3 regions of the Streptomyces malaysiensis subsp. malaysiensis genome follow, and region 1 is predicted to be linked to each of the others. Evidence: riboswitches for the same ligand, from Rfam matches in the RefSeq annotation. Region 1 holds a riboswitch; each other region holds the start of a gene.
The links. A riboswitch is a leader RNA that binds a small molecule or an ion and turns the genes downstream of it on or off. The one in region 1 is predicted to bind cobalamin.

Region 1 (7,813 bases):
CGGGCCGGTGGGGAGGTGGCGCCACGGGCGGGATCGCCGCGGTGGGCTCCCCCGGGAGGAAGGTCACCTGAGGTGCCCCCGTGCGCGGGTGGACGGCGACCTCGGCCGTCACTCCGTACACCTCGGCGAGCAGATACGGGGTGAGCACCTCGGCGGGTGTCCCCGACGCGATGACCTCGCCGGCGCGCAGGACGTAGAGGCGGTCGCAGTAGTACGCGGCGAGGTTGAGGTCGTGCAGGGCCACCAGAACGGTGGCGGGCAGCCGTCGCAGAATGCCGAGCACATCCAGCTGGTGGCGGATGTCCAGATGGTTGGTCGGTTCGTCCAGGACCAGCAGGAAGGGCTGCTGGGCCAGGGCACGGGCGATGAGCACGCGCTGGCGTTCGCCTCCGGAGAGGCGGTCGAAGGAGCGGCCGGCCAGACCGGCGGCGTCGACCGCCTCCAGGGCCGCGCCGATGAGCCGGGCGTCCTCGGCGGTGTCGCCGTCGAGCAGGCGTTTGTGCGGGGTACGGCCCATCGCGACGACCTCGCGAACGGTCAGGTCGATGCCGGCGCCGGACTCCTGGACCACGGCGGCCAGAGTGCGGGCCAGCCGCCGTACCGGCAGCGACCAGGCGTCCGCCCCGTCCACGCGTACGCACCCCGTGTCGGGGCGCAGCACGCGGTAGACCGCGCGCAGCAGACTCGACTTACCGCTTCCGTTGGGGCCGACGAGGCCGATGACCTCCCCGGGCCGGGCGGTCAGGGAGACGTCCCGTACGAGGTGGTGTGCGCCGGCGGTGAGCGTCAACCCCTCGACGGCGAGTTCGGTCGCGCTCATCCCACTCCTCGATCGGCGTCGCGCCGGGCGTCCCGGCGCATCAGCCACAGAAAGAACGGCCCTCCGCACAGGGCCGTCAGGACCCCGACGGGGATCTCCATCGGGGCGGCGACCGTGCGCGCGGCGACGTCGGCCCAGATGAGGAACACCGCTCCGGCCAGTGCGGCGGTCGGCAGTACGCGGCGGTGGTCGCCGCCCACGAACAGCCGCACGATATGAGGGAGGATCAGGCCGACGAAGCCGATCGGCCCGGCCGCCGCCACCAGGACCCCGGTGACCAGGGACAGCAGGACGAACATCCGGGCACGGAACCGGGCCACGTCCAACCCCATCGTGGTGGCGGCCTCCTCGCCCGCCAGAAGCAGGTTGAGCGAGCGGGCCTGGACCACCAGGACGACGGTGCCGAGCAGCAGGGCCGCGCCCGGCAGCCACAGCGTGCCCCACTGGACGCCACCGAGGCCACCGAGCGTCCAGGCGAGAACCGCCCGCGCCTCGTTGCCCCGGCCGGTGGTCAGGAGCAGCAGATCCATCACCGCGGTGAGCACCGACGCCACCGCCACCCCCGACAGCACCAGCCGGGCCGAGGTGATACGGCCGCCGGCCCGGGCCGTGGTGTACACGAGCAGCAGCGTGAGCAGCGCACCGGCGAACGCGGCGGCCGACAGCGACACCGGCCCGAACAGGCTCACCCCGAAGACGATCACGACGACGGCACCGAGCGAGGCCCCGGAGGACACCCCCAGCAGATACGGCTCCGCGAGCGGATTGCGCACCAGCGCCTGCATGGCGGCACCCACCACCGCGAGCCCGGCACCCGTCACGGCCCCGAGCGCCACCCGCGGAGCCCGTACCTTCAGCACGATCGTCTCGTGCGCCCGCGACGGAACCGGCGCCGACCAGTCGGCGCCCAGCGCGTGCGTCACGATGCGCCACACCTCACCGGGCGGCACATGGACCGAACCGATGGCCATGCCCGCCGTGGCGGAGACCAGGAGCAGGATGCCGAGCGCCGCCAGGACCATGGCGAAGGACACCCGGTGAGCCCCGCCCTCACCGCTCTTGCGTCCGGGGCCGGTATCCGCCGCCGGAGCGTTCCGTACGGTGTCCGTCACCGGAACTTCTCGGGGTGCAGTGCGCGCGCCAGATCCGAGGCCGCGTAGGGCGGACGGACGCCGATGACCGTCGCGGTCAGCGGAAGCACGACGAACCGTTTGTTCTTCACGGCGGGGACGTCGGCGAGTGCGGGCCGCGAGAGCAGGAACCGCTTCTTCCGCTCGACGCTCCCGGCACCCCCGTAGTCGTAGATCGCGATGACCTCGGGTTTGCGGGCGACGACCTGCTCCCACGACGCGTCACCGAAGACCTCGTCGAGGTCGTCGAACACGTTCCGGCCGCCGGCCAGCCGGATGATCTCGGTGCCCAGACCCTTGCCGCCCGCGGTGAACGCCGCCTTGTCCCCGCTGTCGTACACGAACACCGGCACGGCCCGTGCGCCCCGCACCGCCCGGGTGGTCCGCTCGACCCGCCGCTGGAGGTCGGCGACCACCTTGTCGGCGCGCTCCCGCACTCCGAAGATCGCGCCGATGGCACGGATCTCGTCGTAGGTGTCCTTCATCGACACGCGCTTCTCGCCGCAGTACTCGCGGTTGAGGTACGTGTTGATGCCCGCGTCCGCGAACGCCTTGCGGGAACGGCCCTCGTTCCCGGCGAACGCGCTGCCGTAGCCGCCGTAGACGAAGTCCGGATCGGCGTTGAGGACGGTCTCGAAGGACGGTTCCCTCTTCGCCAGTTCGGGAATGGCCGCGAAGTCCTTCCGGTACCGCGGCAGAACGGCCGAGTCGAGGAAGGCGGTGCCCACCATACGGTCCTTCAGACCGAGGGCCAGCATGAGCTCGGCGGGGTGCTGATGGATGGTGACCGCCCGCTCGGGCGGCTTCTCGTACGTGGTGCGGGTCCCGCAGTTGTCGATGGTGACCGGGAAGCCCTTGAGCGACGACGCCGCGCTCGCCGGCTTGTCCGCCGGGCCCTCGCCTCCGGCACAGCCGGTCAGCAGGGTCGTGGACAAGGCGACGGCGGCGGCGACGCGCAGGGCGCGACGGCGGGGAAACGCCGGGGGAGAGAAAACAGGACGGGACATGCCGTCGTACACGTAGAGCCTCCTGGGGAGTCCGCGCTCCTCGGAACGGGCCCGCGACAGACCAGTGTCCTGACTCCCGGATCGACGCTCCCCCGGCCTTCCCACGCGGTGCGCAGTGGCATGTCGAAGGGTTGCACTCCCCGGTCACAGTGGCGGGACCGTGCCGGAATCGCACCGGCTTCCTGTCTCCCGTCGCGGTGATGACCGGCTGATCTTACGTAGGGGTGGCCGAGGGGCGAAAGGGCGCCCGGCCGGAACCGTGCGTACGGGGCAGGGGCTCCCGGCGCTCAGCGATGCTGTGTCCATTGTGGAGCGATCTTGTGAGACTCGGACGCGTCGCTGAACCTCACCCGTCCCCGGCTCGTCATCCAGAGCCGGAGCACCGGGACATCTTCGCGATGGAGCGAAGTCCCCGTGTGCGGAAACGCACCGCGAACGAATGGACGAGCACGCCATGGGGCGACACCGACGAATATCCCAGCTTCCCCGTACCACCCTGGCGTCAAGAGCGGCGCTGGCCGCGGGGGTACTCGTGCCGACGGTCGTCTCGGTGGGGTCGGCTCACGCGGCCACCCCGCAGGCGGCGATCTGCGCCTCGGACAAGCCGGAACTCGCCGAGAAGCTCTCCGAGGACATCAACTCCGCACTGGACGGCGCCTCCGCCACGACGGCGATCAGCCTCCACGACCGCACCACGAACACCACCTGCGCTCTCGACGCGGACCGGAAGTTCGACTCCGCGAGCACGGTCAAGGTGACCGTGCTCGCCACGCTGCTGTGGGACGCGCAGAAGGACGATCGCGCCCTGACGCAGGAGGAGAAGGACCGTGCCACCGCCATGATCACGAAGTCCGACAACGATGCCACCACCGCGCTGTGGAACCAACTCGGGGCGGCCAAGGTCAACGCGTTTCTGCTGGCCGCGGGGATGACCAACACCGTCCTCGACAGCGAGGGGCACTGGGGGCTCACCCAGATCACCGCGAACGATGAGGAGAAGCTCCTCCAACTGGTGACCCACGCGAACCCGGTGCTCGGTGAGGACTCCCGCGCCTACATCCTGAAGCTGACCGGCGAGGTCATCCCCTCGCAGCGCTGGGGGACCCCGGCCGGTGCGCCGGGCGACGCACAGGTGCATGTGAAGAACGGCTGGCTGGAGCGGGCCACGAACGGCTGGCGTGTGCACAGCCTCGGCGCTTTCACCGGCGGTGACCACGACTACACGATCACGGTGCTCACGCAGGACAACGCCACGATGGACGACGGCATCGCCAACATCGAGGGCATCGCCCGCGCGGTCCACGAGAACCTCAACGCACCCGCGGCCGGCGCCCGGCCCTAGGCGTCTCCGCTTCGCGTCAGGCCGCCGGCCGGCGGTGCCCCCTGTGGGCGGCCGCCCGGCCGCTGTCGCCGGTGCGTGTCCGGGCCACGAGGAGCGCGATGTCGTCCTCCGGGGGCGCGTCCGTGGTCATCCTCGAGATGACACGGGCACACAGGTCATCGAGGCTCGCCGGGGGACGTTCCAGCGCGGTGAGCAGCCGCTCCAGTCCGGCATCGATGTCGCCGTGCCGGGACTCCACCAGCCCGTCGGTGAAGAAGGCGAGCAGGCTGCCCTCGGGCAGTTCGAGGTCGACGGATTCATAGCGACCGGCGCCTATTCCGACCGGCGGGCCCACCGGTGTCTCGGCGATCGTGGCATGGCCGTCGGGTGTCACCAGCATCGGTGGCGGATGCCCGGCGCGGGCCAGGGTGCAGATGCGAGTGGCCGGGTCGTAGACGGCGTAGACGCAGCTTCCGCCGGCGATCGAGGAGTACCCCGGGGACCAGGTGCCCCTCTCGGCGAGCTGGGCGGTGACCTTGTCCAGGTGGTCGAGCAGCTCCGCGGGGTGCTGGTCGAGGGCGGCGAGGGTGTGGACCGCGGTGCGCATCCTGCCCATGGCGGCGGCGGCGTTGATGCCATGGCCGATGACATCGCCGATGACCAGGGCTATCCGGCCGCCCGGCAGCCCGATGGCGTCCATCCAGTCCCCGCCCACCCCTTCGTGCCGGTCCGACGGCAGATAGCGGCCGGCCAGGTCCGCCGCGGCGCCGCCCGACAGCTCCTGCGGCAGGAGACTGCGCTGAAGGGCGAGGGCGGCGGCCCGCTCCCGTGTGTAGCGGCGGGCGTTGTCCAGGCTCAACGCCGCTTGGACGCAGAGTTCCTCGGCCAGCAGCAGATCGTCCCGGGAGAAGGGCACGGCGTTGTCGGTCCGCGTGAACACGGCGATGCCCAGGATGGTGCCGCGGGCCCTGAGCGCGATCATCATCACCGAGTGCATGCCGGTGTTGTGGATGAGAAGTCTGCGCTGCGGGTCGCGGTCGAGCCATGTCCCCGGGCCGGTTTCCATCGTCGGCTCGAAGTAGGACTGGTCCCCGTACAGCGCGGTGAGGAACGGCGATCCGGGCGGTACGTACACCACGTCCCCCACCAGGAAGGCGGCCTCGGGCACGCCCTCGTGGACGGAGGACTGACCCGCGCGGCGGAAGACGGGGATGCCGGAGGGGGCCTCGGGCATCCGCTTCAGCGGCTCCCCGCCCAGCGGCACGGTATCAACCAGATCCACCGTGACGTAGTCGGCGAGGGCGGGGACGGCCATGTCCGCCAGTTCCTGCGCGGTGGTCATCACATCGAGCGTGGTACCGATCTGGTTGGCCGCCCTGCCGAGCAGCGCCAGCCGCTCGCGCTGCCCACTCTTGGTGATCAGGGAGACGGTGCACACGCCCAGCGGGTCACCGCCCCTGGGGGCGAGGGGAAAGAGACAGGAGGAGAAGACCACCTCCCGGCCGTGCTCCGGCGACACCCACCGCAGCACGTGGTCGCCGACCGGCTCCCGCGATGTCAGCGCCTGCCGTATCACCGGCTCGACGACGGTCCGGTCGAAACCGCGCACGACGCGCCGCGTCGACCGGGTGGGCGCCTCCGTCCCGGAGCGGCCCACGACCTCTCTACAGGTCCGGTTCGACCACAGCGGCCGCGTGCCCGCGTCCCACACCGCCACGGCCAGCGGTGATCGGTCCAGGAGCGCCGCCTCGGCCTCGGCGGTCCGTACCCCGTCCGGCGCCTCCGTGACGGCGACGAGCCGACAGCTCTCACCGTCCGCGCCGGTCAGCGCGATGACCTCCACCGTCAGACGGAGGCTCCCGCCATCCCGGTGCCCGACCTTCACGACCGCGCTGGTGGCATGCCGACCGCCGAGCTGCCCCATGGCTCCCGGAGCCGGGGACCACCGCACCGCCTCGACGGGGGTCTCCAGCAGCCGCCGCGCCGACAGCCCCACGACGTCCTCCGCGCGGTGCCCGAGCAGCCGCCGGCAGCCCTCGCCCCATTCCAGGATGGTGCCGTCGGAGCCCAGTAGGGCGAGGGCCGGAGCGGGCGCCTCAGGCACGTCCGCGAAGCGGATGGACATCCGCTTCGTGTCGGAATCGGCCCCGGCTCTACGCGCCATCCGGATACCCTCCGTGGTCACCCCCACCGGTCGTTACCCTCTGGCAAAGGGTAACGCGCCTGAACAGCGGCCGGGCCGTGGAAGCCGCGGGAACGCACAGTGACGCGAGGGGCGGGATTCGTGAGTCGGCGCCGGGTTGGGCTGTGCCGGATCCCTCGGTCGGGTGGTTCCCGAATGAGCCAGGCTTCGCCGCTGCCGACATGGACGCGGCTGATGGCGCCGATCGACGGCCCGGCCCCGGGAAGAATGCCGTTTCGGGGTGGGACCGGTCCCGTGGACCCCGCGGTACGTTCCTGGCTTTGTCGGCTGAGCCGCTGAGTCGGCACCGAGCGCCAGGATGGAAACCGATGGATGACCTGCAAGAGCTGATCGACAGGCTGGAACACTGGCAGCGGGCCGATACCGGCTTCGACGGGCCGACTCCCAGACACCGGGCCATCGACGCGTTGCGAGAGCGCGGTCCGGGTGTGGTTCCGGCGCTCGTCGGTCGACTTGAAGACCTCCTGGCCGCCACCGCCCGGCATCACGAGAGGGTCGCCGCCGTCCAGGAGGTGTGGGACGCCTGGTACGAGGAGGGCGACAGGCTCACCGATGAGTACGGGTTGGGGGCCGACATCGAGCCCTACCGCACCGTTTCCAGCGACAGCCTTCCCCAGCAGTCGGCGCGGGACCAGGACTACCGAGATCCGTACCACCTCAAACAGGGGATCATCGAGGCTTTGCACCACCTCGGCGACCGACGCGCGGCGCCCGTGCTCACCGCCGCGCTGTCCGACCTCGCCTGTGTTCCCGCGGCGGCGCGGGCCCTGCGTGACATCCAGGCCGACCAGCCGGTGCCCGCGCTGCTGGACGCTGTCACCCTTATCGACCACCACGCCAATAAAGACATCGTGTTCGATCCGGTGTTGGCCGCGCTGCGGCATTACGGGGTCTCCGTGGGGCAGGCGCGGGAACGGTTCGAGGCCGAGAGCTCACCGCTCGGCCGGGTGCGCCTCATGCACCTGCTGGAGGAGCTGCCCGACGACGGTGCCGACCGACCCGCCAAGTCGCAGATCAGGGACTCACTCATCTTCCTGGCGATGGATGACAGGGACACCCTGGTCCAGTCCCAGGCCATTCGCGCACTCGGCGAGCTCGACAACCGCGGGATGGAGAGGGGATCAGGGGTTTCCGGGATGGACACGCCGCCCCCGGCTGCCGTCGTCCGCTCGGCGATCGCCTTGGCCGCTCATGGGAACCCGCCGGGCCACGACCGCGAGTTGACGAGCAGGCTCCGCCGCTTGGCGGTGGACACCCCGACGGTGTTTCGCGCCGTCGAGGCCGTCCTGACCCAGGATTTCCCCACGCCGGACGAGAAGGAACTCCGCCTCG
Region 2 (7,813 bases), on a different contig from region 1:
GACTCCCTCAGCGGCCGTGAGGCCGACGAGGCCCCGCACCCGGTCGACTGGTCGGCGAAGGGCTGGGTGCGCGTCCGGGACGCCTTCCACTCGGCCGGGCTGGACACCGCACGGCTGGACGCGGTCTCCACCTGGTCCCCGGTGGCCGACCTGAAGGTGGTCCACGTCCCCCAGCCGTCCCCGGGACGGCTCGGCCGGATGGAGGACTGGGGCACGAGACTCCAGCGCCGCAAGTCCCTGTGGGCCATCGGCGCCGCCGCCGGACTGGGCTTCGCCTTCCTGAAGGACCGGATGTCCCCGCCGTTCGACGGCGATCGTCTCCTGGTGCCCGCGGTCGTCCTGGTCGTCGCCCTCTGGGCGGTCGCGGGCACCTTCCTCTACCACGCCCTCACCCTCAACGTCCGCAGGCCCACCGTCCACGTCGCCATCCCGCGCAGCTGGCGCACCCTGCTCAGAAGCCCGGCCGGTGCGGTCCTGCTCCGGCACGAGATCTCGCATCTGCGCCACGGCGATCCGATGCGGCGGCGCTATCTGCGCCATGTTCCGGCGGCGGGGAAGGCCGCCGTGTGCTTCGACGGGGTGACGGCCCTCGCCGTCACCCCCATCGAGAGCCCGGCGCAGACCCTCGCCTCGATGGCCGCCTTCGCCCTCACCCTGACCGGCGGCCTCTACGCCAACAGCCGCGCCCGCCGCGTTCTGCCCACCCTGATGGAGATGCGCGCGGACGCCGAGGCGGTCACGGACAGGGAGTCGGCGGACCGGCTGTCCGGCTTCCTCACCCGGCAGCAGGAGAAGAACCCGACACGGCAGAAGGCCGACCGGCTGCTGGCCCTCTCCCGCGGATGGACCGGTGGCCACTGCGCCCCCTACGCCCGTGCCGTCGCCGCCGCCTGGGTCTTCGCGGCCGGTGCCTGCCTTCCGGCGCTCGGGATCTGGACGGGCGTCCTGGACGGGGTGTCCGCATGAGGGGTGGTCGGTGGCGCCGCGGGTCGTGAGGCCGGGCCGCCGACGGCAGGCGGCGGTGGCGGCGAGCTCACCGGCACGGACGGCGTCTGCCCGGCGCGCACCACAGCGGGTGTGCGGACCGGACCGTCCGGGCGGTCCAGGACAGGAGCAGCTCGACGGACCACCGGCGCGGCGCCGGCCGTGGCACCCGGCTGCTGCCCGCCGCTTCCCGGGGCTTCCTGGGGCTTCCCGGGGCGCAGAATCGGGTAAAGGGCCCGCGTACGGTCCGGATAGGGAGGCGCATACGATGAGCGGCACGGCTCGGCCCGGCGACCCGGACCGGGAGCCGGCGGACCCTCCCCCCGCCGAGCCCGAGGGCGGGGACCCCGCCTGCTGGCTGGACAGGGTCTGCGCCGACTGCGGCGCGATCCAGGACACCGCCGGTTTCACCCACTGCGCGCGCTGCGGGGCCCCGAGGGAGTGAGCACCCGGGCCGCCCGGTCATCGGCCCTGACGGTCAACTCCCCTCGGCGGCACACGAGGTACGGTCTGATCATCACCGCGGGAGCGGAGGTGCCGACCGAGGGATACGGGCGGCCGCCGCACCCCGCCCGGTGACCCACGGCATCACGGACCAGCGGGGGGCTTCGCCGTCGTGTTCTCCACCTCCACATCCGCACCGCCGTCCCCTTCGGGGACGGGCCACATGGTCGTCTGCGGGGACGACGCGCTCGCCCACCGCCTCGCCGCCGAGCTCCACTACGTCTACCGGACCCGGGTGACGGTCGTCATCCCCGGCGGCCCTCCCCTGGCGGACCCCGCAGGGCAGCGGGTGGTGGGATGGCGGCCGGGCGCCCGGACGTCCGCGTTCTTCGGCCGGTTCAGCGCGGCCGTCGGACGGGTCCCGCCGGCCCGGCAGACCGCGGACGACCCCGCTCCGGACGGGGGAGTGCGGGTCATGGAGGCGCCGACGCTGGACGACGACGTGCTGACCGAGGCGGGTGCGGACCGTGCGACGGCGCTCGCCCTGGTCCATGACGACGACGAGGCCAACATCCACGCCGCACTGCGTGCCCGTCGGCTCAACCCCCGGCTGCGGCTGGTGATCCGGCTCTACAACCGCAAGCTGGGCCAGCACCTGGAGGAGCTCCTCGACGAGGCGGCGCGGGTCGCCGATCCCGGTATGGACCCGGCGGAGCTGGACGCCACCACCACCGTGTTGTCGGACGCCGACACCGCGGCCCCCGCGCTGGCCGCCACCGCCATCGCGGGGACCAGCAAGGTGGTGCAGGCCGACGGGCTGCTGCTGCGCGCGGCCGAGCGCACCCCGCCCGGCTCGCGTGAGGTCGCCCGTCCGGGGCTGTGCACCCTCGCCCTGCTCTCGTCCACCACCAGCGACCCCGGTGGCAGCGAGGGCTCCGACAGCAGCGGGGACGAAGGGCCCAGGCTGCTGCCCGGAGACGAGGAGGTCGCCGCCGCCACCGGGCGTGACACGGTGGTGCTCGAGGCCGTATCCGCCACCGGCCCACCGCTGCCGCCACGGCGGCTCGGCAGCCGCAGACTGCCACTGGCCTCGCTGTTCTCCCGTCGGCTTCGCTGGTCCGTCGCGGGAATGGCCATCGCCGTGCTCGTCCTCACCATCGCCGCCTGGCAGCTCACCGGAGCGGGTCTGCTCCGCGCGGCCTACCTCACGGTGCTGGACGTGCTGGCGATCGACGATCCGGCGCTCGACGAGCCGACCGGGCGCAAGGTCCTCCAACTGCTGTCCGGGCTGACCGGACTGCTTCTGCTGCCGGTCCTGGTGGCGGCCGCGCTCGAAGCGCTGGGCACCTTCCGCACCGCGTCCGCGCTGCGCCGCCCGCCGCGCGGCCTCTCCGGCCATGTCGTCCTGCTCGGACTCGGCAAGGTCGGCACCCGGGTGCTGGCCAGACTCCGGGAGATGGACATTCCCGTGGTGTGCGTGGAAGAGGATCCGGGGGCGCGCGGCATCCCGCTGGCCCGCAGGCTGGGGGTGCCGACGGTCCTCGGCGATGTCACCCAGGAGGGCGTCCTGGAGGCCGCCAAGATCCAGCGGGCACGCGCCCTGCTCGCCCTGACCAGCGTCGACACCACCAATCTGGAGGCGACGCTCTACGCCCGCTCGGTCAAACCCCGGCTGCGGGTGGCGCTGCGCCTGTACGACGACCACTTCGCCACCGTCGTCTACCGCACCCTGCGCGCCGCCCACCCCCGGGCGCTGACCCGCAGCCGCAGCGTCTCCAGTCTGGCGGCGCCGGCGTTCGCCGGGGCGATGATGGGACGCCAGATCCTCGGCGCCATACCGGTCGAGCGCAGGGTGCTGCTGTTCGCCGCGCTGAATGTCGCCGGGCATCCGCAACTGGAGGGGCGTACCGTCGCCGAGGCGTTCGTACCGGGCGCCTGGCGGGTGATCGCACTGGACACGGCGGAGCCCGGGGACCGGCAACGCGACCTCGGGGCGGCGCCTCCTTACGACGGTGTCACCCATCAGGAGCCCGCCCTGGTCTGGGACCTGCACCCCGGCTATGTCCTGCGGCCCCAGGACCGCGTGGTGCTGGCGGCCACCCGCCAGGGCCTGGGCGAGATCCTCGCGGGGGCACCCGCCCGCCGGGGCTGACCGAGACCTTCCCCGCGGCCCTCCCCGGAGCGGGGCCGCGCGGATTGGCGGTGCCCGGGATGTGATGATGCCGGGCGACAAGGGCGACATGGGCGACGGCGGAACGAGGAAGCCGGTGTGAATCCGGCGCGGTGCCGCCGCTGTGATCGGCGAGCGGATCCCGAACAGGCCACTGCCCGCATCCGCGGGTGGGAAGGGCCGCTGGCGTTACGAAGTCCCTTGCGGCAAAAGAGAGTTGGTCATCGGATGCGGGGCTCTGGCGGCCCCGCATCCCGTGGGCTACCGTCGGTAACACGTTACCGCCGCGGCAACTCCCTCGTATCTCCCGCACCCTCCGAACCCCCTTTCCGGAAGGCAGCCCATGGAGAACCCCACAGAGGATTGCGCCTCGCCCGCCGGGATCAGCCGCCGCCGTGCCCTGACGGCCGCGGGCGGTGTGCTCGCCGGCGCCGCGCTCGCCCAGGCCACGGTGCCGGCTTTCGCCGCCTCCGGGGCGTCCTCGGACGCGGACGCCATCGTGGTCGGCGGCGGGCTCGCCGGGCTGGTGGCCACGGCGGAACTGACGGCCGCGGGACGCAAGGTGCTCCTCCTCGACCAGGAACCCGAGAGCAACCTCGGTGGCCAGGCGTTCTGGTCCTTCGGCGGCCTGTTCTTCGTCGACTCCGAGGAACAGCGGCTGATGGGCATCAAGGACTCCCCCGAACTGGCCTGGCAGGACTGGCTCGGCACGGCCGGTTTCGACCGCGGCGTCACCGATCCCGGCGGCCAGGACTACTGGGCGCACAAATGGGCCGAGGCGTATGTGGATTTCGCCGCCGGGGAGAAGCGGTCCTGGCTGCACCGGCTCGGTGTGCAGTGGTTCCCGATCGTCGGCTGGGCCGAGCGCGGCGGCGGCCTCGCGGACGGGCACGGCAACTCGGTGCCGCGCTTCCATGTCACCTGGGGGACCGGTCCGGCCGTGGTCGAGCCGTTCGAGAAGAAGGTGCGGGCCGCCGCCAAGGACGGCCTGGTGACCTTCAAGTTCCGTCACCGGGTGGATGATCTGGCCGTCACCGGCGGCAACGTCACCGGGGTGAGCGGCTCGATCCTGGAGCCGAGTGACGCCGCCCGCGGCAAGCCCACCTCGCGTACCGTGGTGGGCCACTTCGAGCTCAACGCCCCCGTGGTGATCGTCACCTCGGGCGGTATCGGCGCCAACCACGATCTCGTACGCCGGAACTGGCCCGAACGGCTGGGCAAACCGCCGAAGTTCATGGTCACCGGCGTTCCGGCGTATGTGGACGGCCGGATGCTGGCGATCACCGAGAAGGCGGGCGGACGGATCGTCAACCCCGACCGTATGTGGCACTACACCGAGGGCCTGAGGAACTACGATCCGATCTGGCCGGGCCATGGCATCCGCATTCTGCCGGGACCCTCGTCGATGTGGTTCGACGCGAAGGGCAAGCGCTTCGCCACCCCCGACATCCCCGGCTACGACACGCTGCACACCCTCGGGTCGATCACCGCCAGCGGCTATGACTACTCATGGTTCGTCACCACCCAGAAGATCATGGCGAAGGAGTTCGCGCTCTCGGGCTCGGAGCAGAACCCGGACCTGACCAACAAGGACATCTTGCAGCTGCTCTCCCGTATCTGGCAGACCCCCGAGCCGATCCAGCGGTTCCGCGACAAGGGCGAGGACTTCGTCGTCGCGAGCACCCTGCCCCAACTCGTCGCGGGCATGAACAAGTTGACCGGCGACGGCCTGATCGACCTGGCGGATCTGCAACGGCAGATCGAGGCCCGCGACCGCGAGATCGCGAACCCGTACACCAAGGACGTCCAGGTCATGGGCATCCGCAACGCGCTCGCCTACCCCGGGGACACCCTCAGCCGCACCGCCTCCGCGCACCGGATCCTGGACCCGGGCGCCGGACCGCTGATCGCCGTACGCCTCAACGTCCTCACCCGCAAGACCCTCGGCGGCCTCCAGACCGATCTCTCCGGCCGCGTCCTGGACGCCTCCGGCACCCCGATCGCCGGTCTGTACGCGGCCGGTGAGGTCGCGGGCTTCGGCGGCGGGGGAGTGCACGGCTACCGCTCCCTGGAGGGCACCTTCCTCGGCGGCTGCCTGTTCTCGGGCCGTACGGCGGGCCGAGCGGCGGCGGCCGCGACCGCGACCTGAACCGGCGCGCCATGGCAGACTCGTCCCGCACTCCGCGACCGGCCACGAGCGCTCCCGGCCGGTCGCGTCGCCGTGTCGGGGAGGTCGCATGGGCGGGGACGATCCGCATATCCACGTCGAGTCGAAGGTGGTCCGCGGTGTCGCCGCCGTACGCGAGATGATGGCGTCCACCTTCGGCCTGGCCGGTGATCTGCCGAGCCTCGTCGATACCGGATGCGGGCTGCGGGCGCCGTACGCGATGACTTCGCCGCGCCCGGAGAACGTCACCTGCCTCGCCTGCCGTGAGCACGCTCGGCTGGAACACCTGCGCTTCGCCGACGAGATCGAACGTATCGGGCGGATGGTCGGATCGACCGTCGGCACGGCCGATGCGAGGCTGGCCGCGGACCGGCACCGCGACCTCGCGGAGAGGTTTTCCGCCGCGGGGAGTTGACACTCCGCTACGGTGCCCACTCCGGGTCCGGCCGGGCAGCCGTGTGCTCCGCGGATGTGCGCTCCGGCGGCGGCACGCTTTCTCCGCGCCGTCGGCGCCGCCCGGGGACAGTCGCCGGTGCGGTGAGGACGGCCAGACAGGCGAGGACGAGCGCGACGCCGCCCCAGCCCGCGGCGGGGAGGCGCTCGCCGATGACGAGTACGGCGAGGACGGCCGCGACGGCCGGTTCGAGCAGGGAGAGCGTGGTCGCCGTGGAGGCGGGCACATGCGCCAGCCCCCAGCCGAACAGCACATAGCCGGTGAACATGGGCACCAGCGCCATATAGGCGCCGACGGCCATGGCGGACCCGGAGTCCAGGAGCGGGGCGCCGGTGGCCAGGAGGACGGGCACGAGGAGCAGTCCGCCCAGGCCGAAGACCGTGCCCATCGCCGCGCGTGAGGTGATGCCGCCGGTGATCAGCCGGTGAGCCGCCCAGGAGTAGAGGGCGTAGGTCGTGGCCGCGACGAGGCCCAGCGCCACGCCGAGTGCCGTGGCACCCATGGACGCCCGCTCCGGGTCGCCGGGGGCGCCGGTGGCCTGGGCCGCGCACAGCATGAGGGTGCCCAGCAGGCCCAGGGCGGCGCCGAGTTTCCAGCGGCTCGTCAGCCGGTGCCGGTCCATGACCCGCTCGATCACGGCTGAGGCCGGTGGGGCCATGCCGATCGACACCACCGTTCCCACGGCCACTCCGGCCAGGCGCATCGAGCTGTAGAACGCCAAGGGGTAGGCCGCCACCGCGATCGAGCCGAGCAGCACGGTGCCGCGCCGCGCCCGCAGCCCAGCGGCCTGCCGGACGATGCGGGGAGCCGCGACCAGGGCCTGGAGCAGTCCGCCGAGGCCCATGGCGACGGCGCCGATCGCGAGGGGGCCCACGGCCGGGGCGAAGGTCGCCGCGGTGCCTGTGGTGCCCCACAGCACGGACGCGGCGAGCACGCACAGCGATCCGGCGCCCGCCGAACGGGCGCCGGGTCCGGGGGTGTTCACAACGTGTCCAGCAGGGCTGCCGCCATCGCGCGGGCGTGCCGCAGACGGCTGTCGTCGCCCTCCAGACCGGCCCGCGACATCGCGCCCTCCAGCAGGAACGACAGGTGCTCCGCCATGGTGCGAGCGTCCTCGGGGCGCTCGGGCAGCAACTCCTCGAGGTGACCGGCGAGCAGCCGCTCGACCTCCTCCTTGTGGCGGCGCACGACGGTCCGCCCCTCGTCTCCGGCGGGCAGTTCGGCCGCCGCGTTGAGCAGGCCGCAGCCGCGAAAGCCGCGCTCGTAGGCGAACGCCGCATGGTCGGCGTAGGCGTCGAAGACCGCGAGGACGCCGTCGCGGGCGCTCTCGGCCCGCTCCAGCCGTGACGCGTACAGCGCGAGCCACTCCTCGTGCCGGGCGTCGAGATAGGCCATGACGAGATCGGCCTTGGAGGAGAAGTTGTTGTACAGGCTCATCTTCGCCACGCCGGCTTCGGCGGTGATCGTGTCGATGCCGGTCGCCGTCACACCGTCGGCGTAGAAGCGGCGCGCCGCGGCCGCCAGCAGACGCTCCCGCGCCGGCCGCCGCCTTCCGGGCCCCGTCGTCCTCACACCGGTCTCGCTCATCGTATGC
Region 3 (7,813 bases), on a different contig from region 1:
CCAGGACGGTGTCCCCGACCCGGGCCGAGACATTGCCCGAGGTGCCGACGACGAGGCCGTCTGCGGTGGTTCTGCGGGCCGTTCTCACCACCTGCGTCCATGCCTGGCGCAGGGGGTGGGTCAGCCGCGGCTGCGGCTGCCGCGGGGATCGCGACTGGGTCACCTGCCCTCACCTCCGAGGCGATCCTGCCAGGCGGCCGGCGGCCGCGCCGAGGCGGGACCGGAACGGGCGCTGGCACCGTCTACGACCGCGCCTCGTGGACACCCGTGCGGGTCCGGTGGACGAGGGTGAACGGCAGGCGTTCGCGGGGCCGTTTCCGGAGGCCCCCTCCGGCGGTCCTCGACCTCGGCTCAACTCCCGTATGACATGGGAACGTAGGCTGGAATTCACAGTGCCGTGGCTATTCCGCAACCACGTCACCCTGATGCCCTGCTCAGTTCATCTCCTGTTCACCCTGTTTCCTTACGTTCACCGTGCCACTAACGACCTTCGAACTGATTGACCGGGTGTATGGAACACATCACGCTTCTCATCGGGATCGTGATCGTCACGGCCTTGGTGTTCGACTTCACGAACGGCTTCCACGACACGGCTAACGCCATGGCCACCACCATCTCCACGGGAGCACTCGGTCCCAGGGTGGCGGTGGCGATGTCAGCGGTCCTCAACCTCGTCGGCGCGTTCCTGTCCGTGGAGGTGGCCAAGACCATCTCCGGCGGGATCATCGACGAGGGCGCCGGTATCCGACCAGAAGTGATCTTCGCGGGGCTGGTCGGCGCGATCCTGTGGAACCTGGTGACCTGGCTCGCCGGGCTCCCCTCCAGTTCCTCGCACGCCCTGTTCGGCGGCCTGATCGGCGCCACCCTGGTCTCCGTCGGCCTGGACGGGGTCAACGGCGACGCGATCGTCATGAAGGTCCTGATCCCCGCCGTCGCCGCCCCGATCGTGGCCGGCATCGCCACCATGGTCGCCACGCGGCTCACCTACCGGCTCGGCAGCGGCCGCTCACCGGAGGACACCGCGAAGGGCTACCGCGCGGGGCAGATCGCCTCGGCGGCCCTGGTCTCCCTCGCCCACGGCACCAACGACGCCCAGAAGACGATGGGCGTGATCACCCTGGCGCTGGTCACCGGGAACGTGGTGGCGCCCGACTCCGACCCGCCGCTGTGGGTCATCGTCTCGGCGGGTCTTGCCATCGCGCTCGGCACCTACCTGGGCGGCTGGCGGATCATCCGCACCATGGGCAAGGGCATCACCGACATCCAGCCGCCGCAGGGCTTCGCCGCCCAGACCGGCGCCGCGACGGTCATCCTCGCCTCCTCCCACATCGGCTTCGCGCTGTCCACCACCCAGGTCTGCTCCGGCGCCGTCATGGGCGCGGGTGTCGGCCGTAAGGGCGCGGTGGTGCGCTGGTCGACCGCGGGCCGCATGGTGGTCGCCTGGGTGCTGACCCTGCCCGCCGCGGGTCTGGTGGCGGGTGGCGCCGCGCTGCTGGCCGACCAGGGGAACGCGGGGGTCGCGGCGGTGGCCGTGCTCGCGATCCTGGCCTGCGGGGCGATCTGGGCGCTGTCGCGCCGCAAGCCCGTGGACCACACCAACGTCAACGAGGTCGCCCCCCAGGAGCCGGTGGGCGCCGTCACGGCCGCCCTGCGGTCCGTGGCCCCGCCGCCCGCGGGTACGGCGGCTTCCGCCCCCGAGGACGCCGCGGAGACCGCCGCCGTGAGCGGCACCCCTGAGAGCGCGCCCGAGCAGACCCCCACCCCCGCCGCCGCGAGCAGCACCACCCGCTAAGGAGCCAGGAAACATGAACATCGACTGGGCGGCACTCGGCCAGGTCTTCGGCGTCAGCCTCGCGGTGACGGTCGGCATGGTGGGCGTCTTCACCCTGGGCATCGTCGGCACGTCCCGTAAGGCGGCGCCGGAGCAGGGCGGCACGGCCGCCGTGCCCTCCGGCGCGGCCGGCGGCGGGTCCGCGCTCGCGCGCACCGGCGCGTACGCCTGTTTCGCGGTGTGCGCCGCGGTCGTGGCGTACGGCATCTATCTGATCGTCGCCTGAGGACCCCGCGTCCCCATTGCCCCACCGGCCGCCGGATGGCGGCGCTGACCAGCGCCGACCGTCCGGCGGCCGTCCTGTGAGCGACCGTCGTCTGTGGGGCTCGGCACACTCGGGCGTCATGGGTCATATGCGAGTTGACGGCCATTCGCGGCCCATGGTGGACTTCCCGAGCCAAACGGCGGCAGGAGAGGAAGCCGGTGAGAATCCGGCGCGGTCCCGCCACTGTCACCGGGGAGCGGCCTCCCATCGCCTGTATGGGGTCACGGCTCGTCCGTACGGTTCGTCGCGTACGTGGGGCTGGAAGACCGGGAGGGCCGCGGATCCGGGAGCCAGGAGACTCTCACCGCCGGTCACGTCGAACCAGGGCGAGGACCCTGAGTGAGGACATACCGCCATGCCCGGCACCGCCACGCCGCCAGCCTCCGCTGCCCGCTCCGGCTCCCCCCGTACCTCTGTCGGCACCTCTGTTCGCGTTCCGCCGCGCCGAGGCGTGACGGCGGCCTGAGGGATGCCTGCCGACCACGCCTCGTTCGCGTGCGGCGCGGCCCTCGGCTTCCTCGGCGACCTCGCCACGGGCGATCCGCGCCGCGGCCATCCGGTGGCCGCGTTCGGGCGCGCCGCCGCGGCCGCCGAGCGCCGGCTGTGGCGTGACCACCGCGGCTACGGGGCCCTGCACACCGCGCTGTGCGCGGGCGGCGCGGCCGCCGGTGCCGCGCTGCTGACCCGCGCCGTACGGGCCCTCGGCGGGCGCCGTGGCGCGGAGGTCGCGCTGACCGCCGCCGCCACCTGGGCCGTGCTCGGCGGTACGACGCTGGGCCGTGAGGCACGGGCCGTCGGCGACGCGCTGGCCGCCGGGGACCTCGAGGCCGCCCGGGAGCGGCTGCCGCATCTGTGCGGCCGCGATCCGCAGGCGCTGGACGGGCCGCGGATCGCCCGCGCGGTTGTCGAATCGGTCGCCGAGAACACCTCCGACGCCGTCGTGGGCGCCCTGGTGTGGGGCGCCGTGGGCGGGGTGCCGGGGCTCATCGGCTTCCGCGCCGTCAACACCCTGGACGCCATGGTGGGCCACAAGTCGCCGCGCTACCGGCGGTTCGGCTGGGCGGCGGCCCGTCTGGACGATGTGGCCGGATGGCCCGGTGCGCGCCTTACGGCGGCCCTGGCGACGCTGGCGGGCCCCGATCCGCGCGGTGCGTGGCGCGCCTGGCGGCACGACGGCCGGCGCCATCCGAGCCCCAACGCGGGCCCTGTGGAGGCGTCCTTCGCGGGCGCGCTCGGCGTACGGCTGGGCGGCACCCTCGCGTACGGCGGCCGGGTCGAGCACCGGCCGGTGCTCAACTCCGGCGGGCGGCCGGTGGCGGCGGCCGACATCGAGCGGGCGATACGGCTGTCGCGGCGCGTCGGCGTCCTGGCGCTCGGGGTGTCCGTGGCGGCCCGGCCGGTCCTGAGGGCGTTGACGGGGCGGCCCCTGGCCGCTGGAAGGGGCGGTGGATGAGCGGGATACGCGGTAAGGGCGGCACGGACGGTTCGGGGTCGCGGGGCGGGGGGCTGCTCGTCGCGGGCACGACCTCCGACGCGGGCAAGAGCGTGGTGACGGCCGGGATCTGCCGGTGGCTCGCCCGTAAGGGCGTCAGCGTGGCGCCCTTCAAGGCGCAGAACATGTCGCTCAACTCCTTCGTCACCCGGGAGGGGGCGGAGATCGGGCGGGCGCAGGCCATGCAGGCCGCCGCCGCTCGCGTGGAGCCGAGCGCGCTGATGAATCCGGTCCTGCTGAAGCCGGGCAGCGACCGCAGCAGCCAGGTGGTGCTGCTGGGCAAGCCGGTGGGCGAGCTGAGCGCGCGCGGGTACTTCGGTCGGCCGGGGACCCCGGCGCGGCCGGGGCCCGCCGTACGGCCGCCGTCGGGCGCGGTCTCCCCCGGTGAGGCGGCCAAGGGGCGTGAGGCGCTGCTGGGGACCGTCACGGAGTGCCTGGAGGAGCTGCGGCGCACCCATGACGCCGTGATCTGCGAGGGCGCGGGCAGCCCGGCCGAGATCAATCTGCGCCGTACCGACATCGTCAACATGGGGCTCGCGCGGGCCGCGGGGCTTCCGGTCGTGGTGGTCGGGGACATCGACCGCGGTGGCGTCTTCGCGTCCTTCTTCGGCACGACCGCCCTGATGTCGGCGGCGGACCAGCGGCATGTGGCCGCCTATCTGGTGAACAAGTTCCGCGGCGATGTGAGCCTTCTGGAGCCAGGTCTGGAGATGCTGCGCGACCTCACCGGGCGCCCGACCGTCGGTGTGCTGCCGTTCGCCCACGGGCTGGGGATCGACGAGGAGGACGGGCTGCGGGTCTCGCTGCGCGGCACGGTGCGGGAGAGCGTCGTGGCACCCCCTTACGGTGCGGACGTGCTGCGGATCGCGGTGGCCGCCGTGCCGCTGATGTCCAACTTCACGGACGTGGACGCGCTGGCGGCCGAACCGGGCGTGGTCGTGCGGTTCGTGGACCGGCCCGAGGAGCTGGCCGACGCCGATCTGGTGGTGCTGCCGGGCACCCGGGGCACCGTAAGGGCGCTGGAGTGGCTGCGTGAGCGCGGGCTCGCCGGCGCGATCGCCCGGCGGGCCGCCGAGGGCCGCCCGGTGCTGGGCGTCTGCGGCGGTTTCCAGATGCTCGGGGAGCGCATCGAGGACGAGGTCGAGTCGAGGGCCGGGACGGTCGCCGGGCTCGGGCTGCTGCCGGTGCGGGTGCGGTTCGCGGCGGAGAAGACCCTGGCCCGGCCGGTGGGCGAGGCGCTCGGTGAGCGGGTGGAGGGCTACGAGATCCACCACGGGGTCGCCGAGCCGCTCGACGGGGCCGAGGAGCCCTTCCTGGACGGCTGCCGGGTGGGTTCGGTGTGGGGCACCCACTGGCACGGCTCATTGGAGAGCGACGGCTTCCGGCGGGCGTTCCTGCGGCGGGTGGCGGACGCGGCGGGCCGGGCGTTCGTACCGGCACCGGACACCCGCTTCGGCGAGCTGCGCGAGGAGCAGCTCGACCGCCTCGGCGACCTGATCGAGGAGCACGCCGACACGGACGCGCTGCTGCGGCTCATCGAGGGCGGCGTCCCGGAGGGGCTGCCGTTCGTCCCTCCGGGGGCACCAAGGGGGACGTCGTGATGGACGACGCCCCCGACACCGAGACCGGACAGCGACGCCAACGCACCCCAGGAGGTACCGCCGCGTGACCACCACCTACCCCTTCAGCGCGATCGTCGGCATGGACGGCCTTCGGCTCGCCCTGCTCCTCAACGCCGTCTCACCCGCCGTGGGCGGCGTCCTGGTGCGCGGCGAGAAGGGCACGGCCAAGAGCACCGCCGTAAGAGCGATCGCCGCGCTGCTGCCCGAGGTGGACGTGGTGGCCGGGTGCCGGTTCTCCTGCGATCCGGCCGCGCCCGACCCGTCCTGCCCGGATGGTCCGCATGAGCCGGGCACCGGCGAGGCGCGCCCCGCGCGGATGGTCGAACTGCCCGTGGGCGCCTCCGAGGACCGGCTGGTCGGCGCCCTCGACATCGAGCGGGCGCTGTCGGACGGGGTCAAGGCGTTCGAGCCCGGACTGCTCGCGGACGCCCACCGCGGTGTGCTCTACGTCGACGAGGTCAACCTCCTCCACGACCATCTGATCGACCTGCTGCTCGACGCGGCCGCCATGGGCGCCTCCTACGTGGAGCGCGAGGGGGTGTCCGTACGGCATGCCGCGCGCTTCCTCCTGGTGGGCACCATGAACCCGGAAGAGGGCGAGCTGCGGCCCCAGTTGCTGGACCGCTTCGGCCTCACGGTGGAGGTCGCCGCGTCCCGGGACACCGGGGAGCGGGTCGAGGTGGTGCGGCGGCGACTCGCGTACGACGAGGACCCCGAGGGGTTCGCGGCGCGCTGGGCGGCGGACGAGGAGGCCCTGAGGGAGCGCATCGCGGCGGCGCGCGCCCTGCTGCCCCGGGTGGGTCTCGGCGACCGCGCGCTGCGGCAGATCGCCGCGGTGTGCGCCGGGTTCGAGGTGGACGGGATGCGCGCGGACATCGTGACGGCCCGTACGGCGACCGCGCTGGCCGCCTGGGCGGGGCGCACCGACGTCCGGACCGAGGACGTACGGGGGGCGGCGCTGCTGTCGCTCCCCCACCGCAGGCGGCGGGCTCCGTTCGACGCGCCGGGGCTCGACGAGGACAAACTCGACGAGATCCTGCGGCGGTTCGAGGAGGACGACCCGGAGCCGGATCCGGACCCGGGCCCCGAGGGCCCCGGCGACGGGCCGGACGGCTCGGACGGCCCCGACGACACCGGGGGCGGGCCCCAGGAGGGCGCGGGCGACGGGGCACGGGAGCAGACGCCGCCCACCGCTCCCGAGCCGTCCGTTCCCGACCAGCGCGGGGGTGAACACGAGGCGGCCGAACGCGAGGACGGATCGGCCCGGGCCGACCGCGACGGCGGGGCGGCCGACCCGGGCGAAGGGGACGGCGGTACCGGCGGAGCCGGAGGTGAGCGGGCGGCCGTGGGCGCCGCCGAACCGTTCCGCACCCGGCGCCTGGACGTCCCCGGTCTGGGCGAGGGCGCGGCAGGCCGCCGTTCGCGCGCCCGCAGCGCGCACGGCCGCACCACCGGGGCCCGCCGCCCGCGGGGAACGCTCTCCGCGCTGCATCTGACCGCGACCGTCCGGGCGGCCGCCCCCCATCAGCGGACACGCGGGCGGAGTGGACCCGGGCTGCTGGTGCGCCGGGACGATCTGCGCGAGGCGGTGCGCGAGGGCCGGGAGGGCAATCTCGTGCTGTTCGTGGTGGACGCGTCGGGCTCGATGGCCGCGCGGAAGCGGATGAGCGCGATCAAGGGCGCGGTGCTGTCGCTGCTGCTGGACGCCTACCAGCGGCGGGACAAGGTCGGGCTGATCACCTTCCGGGGCGCGGACGCCGAACTCGCGCTGCCGCCCACCTCGTCGGTGGACGCGGCCGCCGTGCGGCTGGAGCGGCTGCCGACGGGCGGCCGTACGCCGCTTGCGGCCGGGCTGTTGAAGGCCCGGGAGGTGCTGCGGGTGGAGCGGCTGCGGGACCCCGCGCGCCGTCCGCTGCTGGTCGTGGTGACCGACGGGCGGGCCACGGAGGCGAGGCGGTCCGGCGGGCCCGCGCCGGTCGAGCGGGCCGGGCGCGCGGCGCGGATGCTCGCGGGCGACGGGGTCGCCTCGGTGGTCGTGGACTGCGAGTCGGGGCCGGTGCGGCTGGGGCTGGCGGGCGCGCTCGCCGGCGAACTGCGGGGCACTCGGGTGACCCTCGACGAGCTGCGCGCGGACAGCGTGACGGCGCTGGTACGCGATGTACGAAACGTATCGAACCCTCGGAGGGCCGCCTGATGCCGCAAGGACAACCGACCGTCGTCCCCGACGACGGGCTGACCACCCGCCAGCGCCGCAACCGTCCGCTGGTGCTCGTCCACACCGGTCAGGGCAAGGGCAAGTCGACCGCGGCGTTCGGGCTGGCGCTGCGGGCATGGAACCAAAACTGGCCGGTCGGTGTATTCCAATTTGTAAAGTCCGCGAAATGGCGGGTCGGTGAGGAGCGTGCGCTGCGCGTCCTCGGCGACTCGGGCGAAGGGGGGACCGTCGCATGGCACAAGATGGGCGAGGGCTGGTCGTGGGTCCAGCGCGACATGGCTTCCAGCGAGGAGGCCGCACGCGAGGGCTGGGAGCAGGTCAAGCGCGATCTGGCGGCGGAGACATACCGGCTCTATGTGCTGGACGAGTTCGCGTATCCGATGCACTG

Region 2: linked by a shared signal. The riboswitch ahead of AB0E24_RS43270 (FAD-binding dehydrogenase) and the one ahead of AB0E24_RS40460 (ABC transporter substrate-binding protein) in region 1 are both predicted to bind cobalamin.
Region 3: linked by a shared signal. The riboswitch ahead of AB0E24_RS19545 (cobalamin biosynthesis protein) and the one ahead of AB0E24_RS40460 (ABC transporter substrate-binding protein) in region 1 are both predicted to bind cobalamin.

What each region holds. Positions count from the first base shown of each region.
Region 1 covers NZ_JBEZNG010000035.1:232-8,044, forward strand. The annotation lists gene AB0E24_RS40450 (ABC transporter ATP-binding protein) at 1-820, opposite strand, end outside; gene AB0E24_RS40455 (FecCD family ABC transporter permease) at 817-1,932, opposite strand; gene AB0E24_RS40460 (ABC transporter substrate-binding protein) at 1,929-2,969, opposite strand; cobalamin riboswitch at 3,000-3,189, opposite strand; gene AB0E24_RS40465 (serine hydrolase) at 3,412-4,299, shown strand; gene AB0E24_RS40470 (SpoIIE family protein phosphatase) at 4,316-6,442, opposite strand; gene AB0E24_RS40475 (hypothetical protein) at 6,790-7,813, shown strand, end outside.
Region 2 covers NZ_JBEZNG010000045.1:18,785-26,597, forward strand. The annotation lists gene AB0E24_RS43255 (hypothetical protein) at 1-966, shown strand, start outside; gene AB0E24_RS43260 (hypothetical protein) at 1,253-1,429, shown strand; gene AB0E24_RS43265 (NAD-binding protein) at 1,652-3,580, shown strand; cobalamin riboswitch at 3,689-3,812, shown strand; gene AB0E24_RS43270 (FAD-binding dehydrogenase) at 3,942-5,747, shown strand; gene AB0E24_RS43275 (hypothetical protein) at 5,836-6,180, shown strand; gene AB0E24_RS43280 (DMT family transporter) at 6,188-7,153, opposite strand; gene AB0E24_RS43285 (TetR/AcrR family transcriptional regulator) at 7,201-7,806, opposite strand.
Region 3 covers NZ_JBEZNG010000008.1:389,765-397,577, reverse strand. The annotation lists gene AB0E24_RS19560 (class II aldolase/adducin family protein) at 1-163, opposite strand, end outside; gene AB0E24_RS19555 (inorganic phosphate transporter) at 512-1,792, shown strand; gene AB0E24_RS19550 (hypothetical protein) at 1,806-2,057, shown strand; cobalamin riboswitch at 2,199-2,416, shown strand; gene AB0E24_RS19545 (cobalamin biosynthesis protein) at 2,566-3,549, shown strand; gene AB0E24_RS19540 (cobyric acid synthase) at 3,546-5,189, shown strand; gene AB0E24_RS19535 (putative cobaltochelatase) at 5,254-7,404, shown strand; gene cobO (cob(I)yrinic acid a,c-diamide adenosyltransferase) at 7,404-7,813, shown strand, end outside.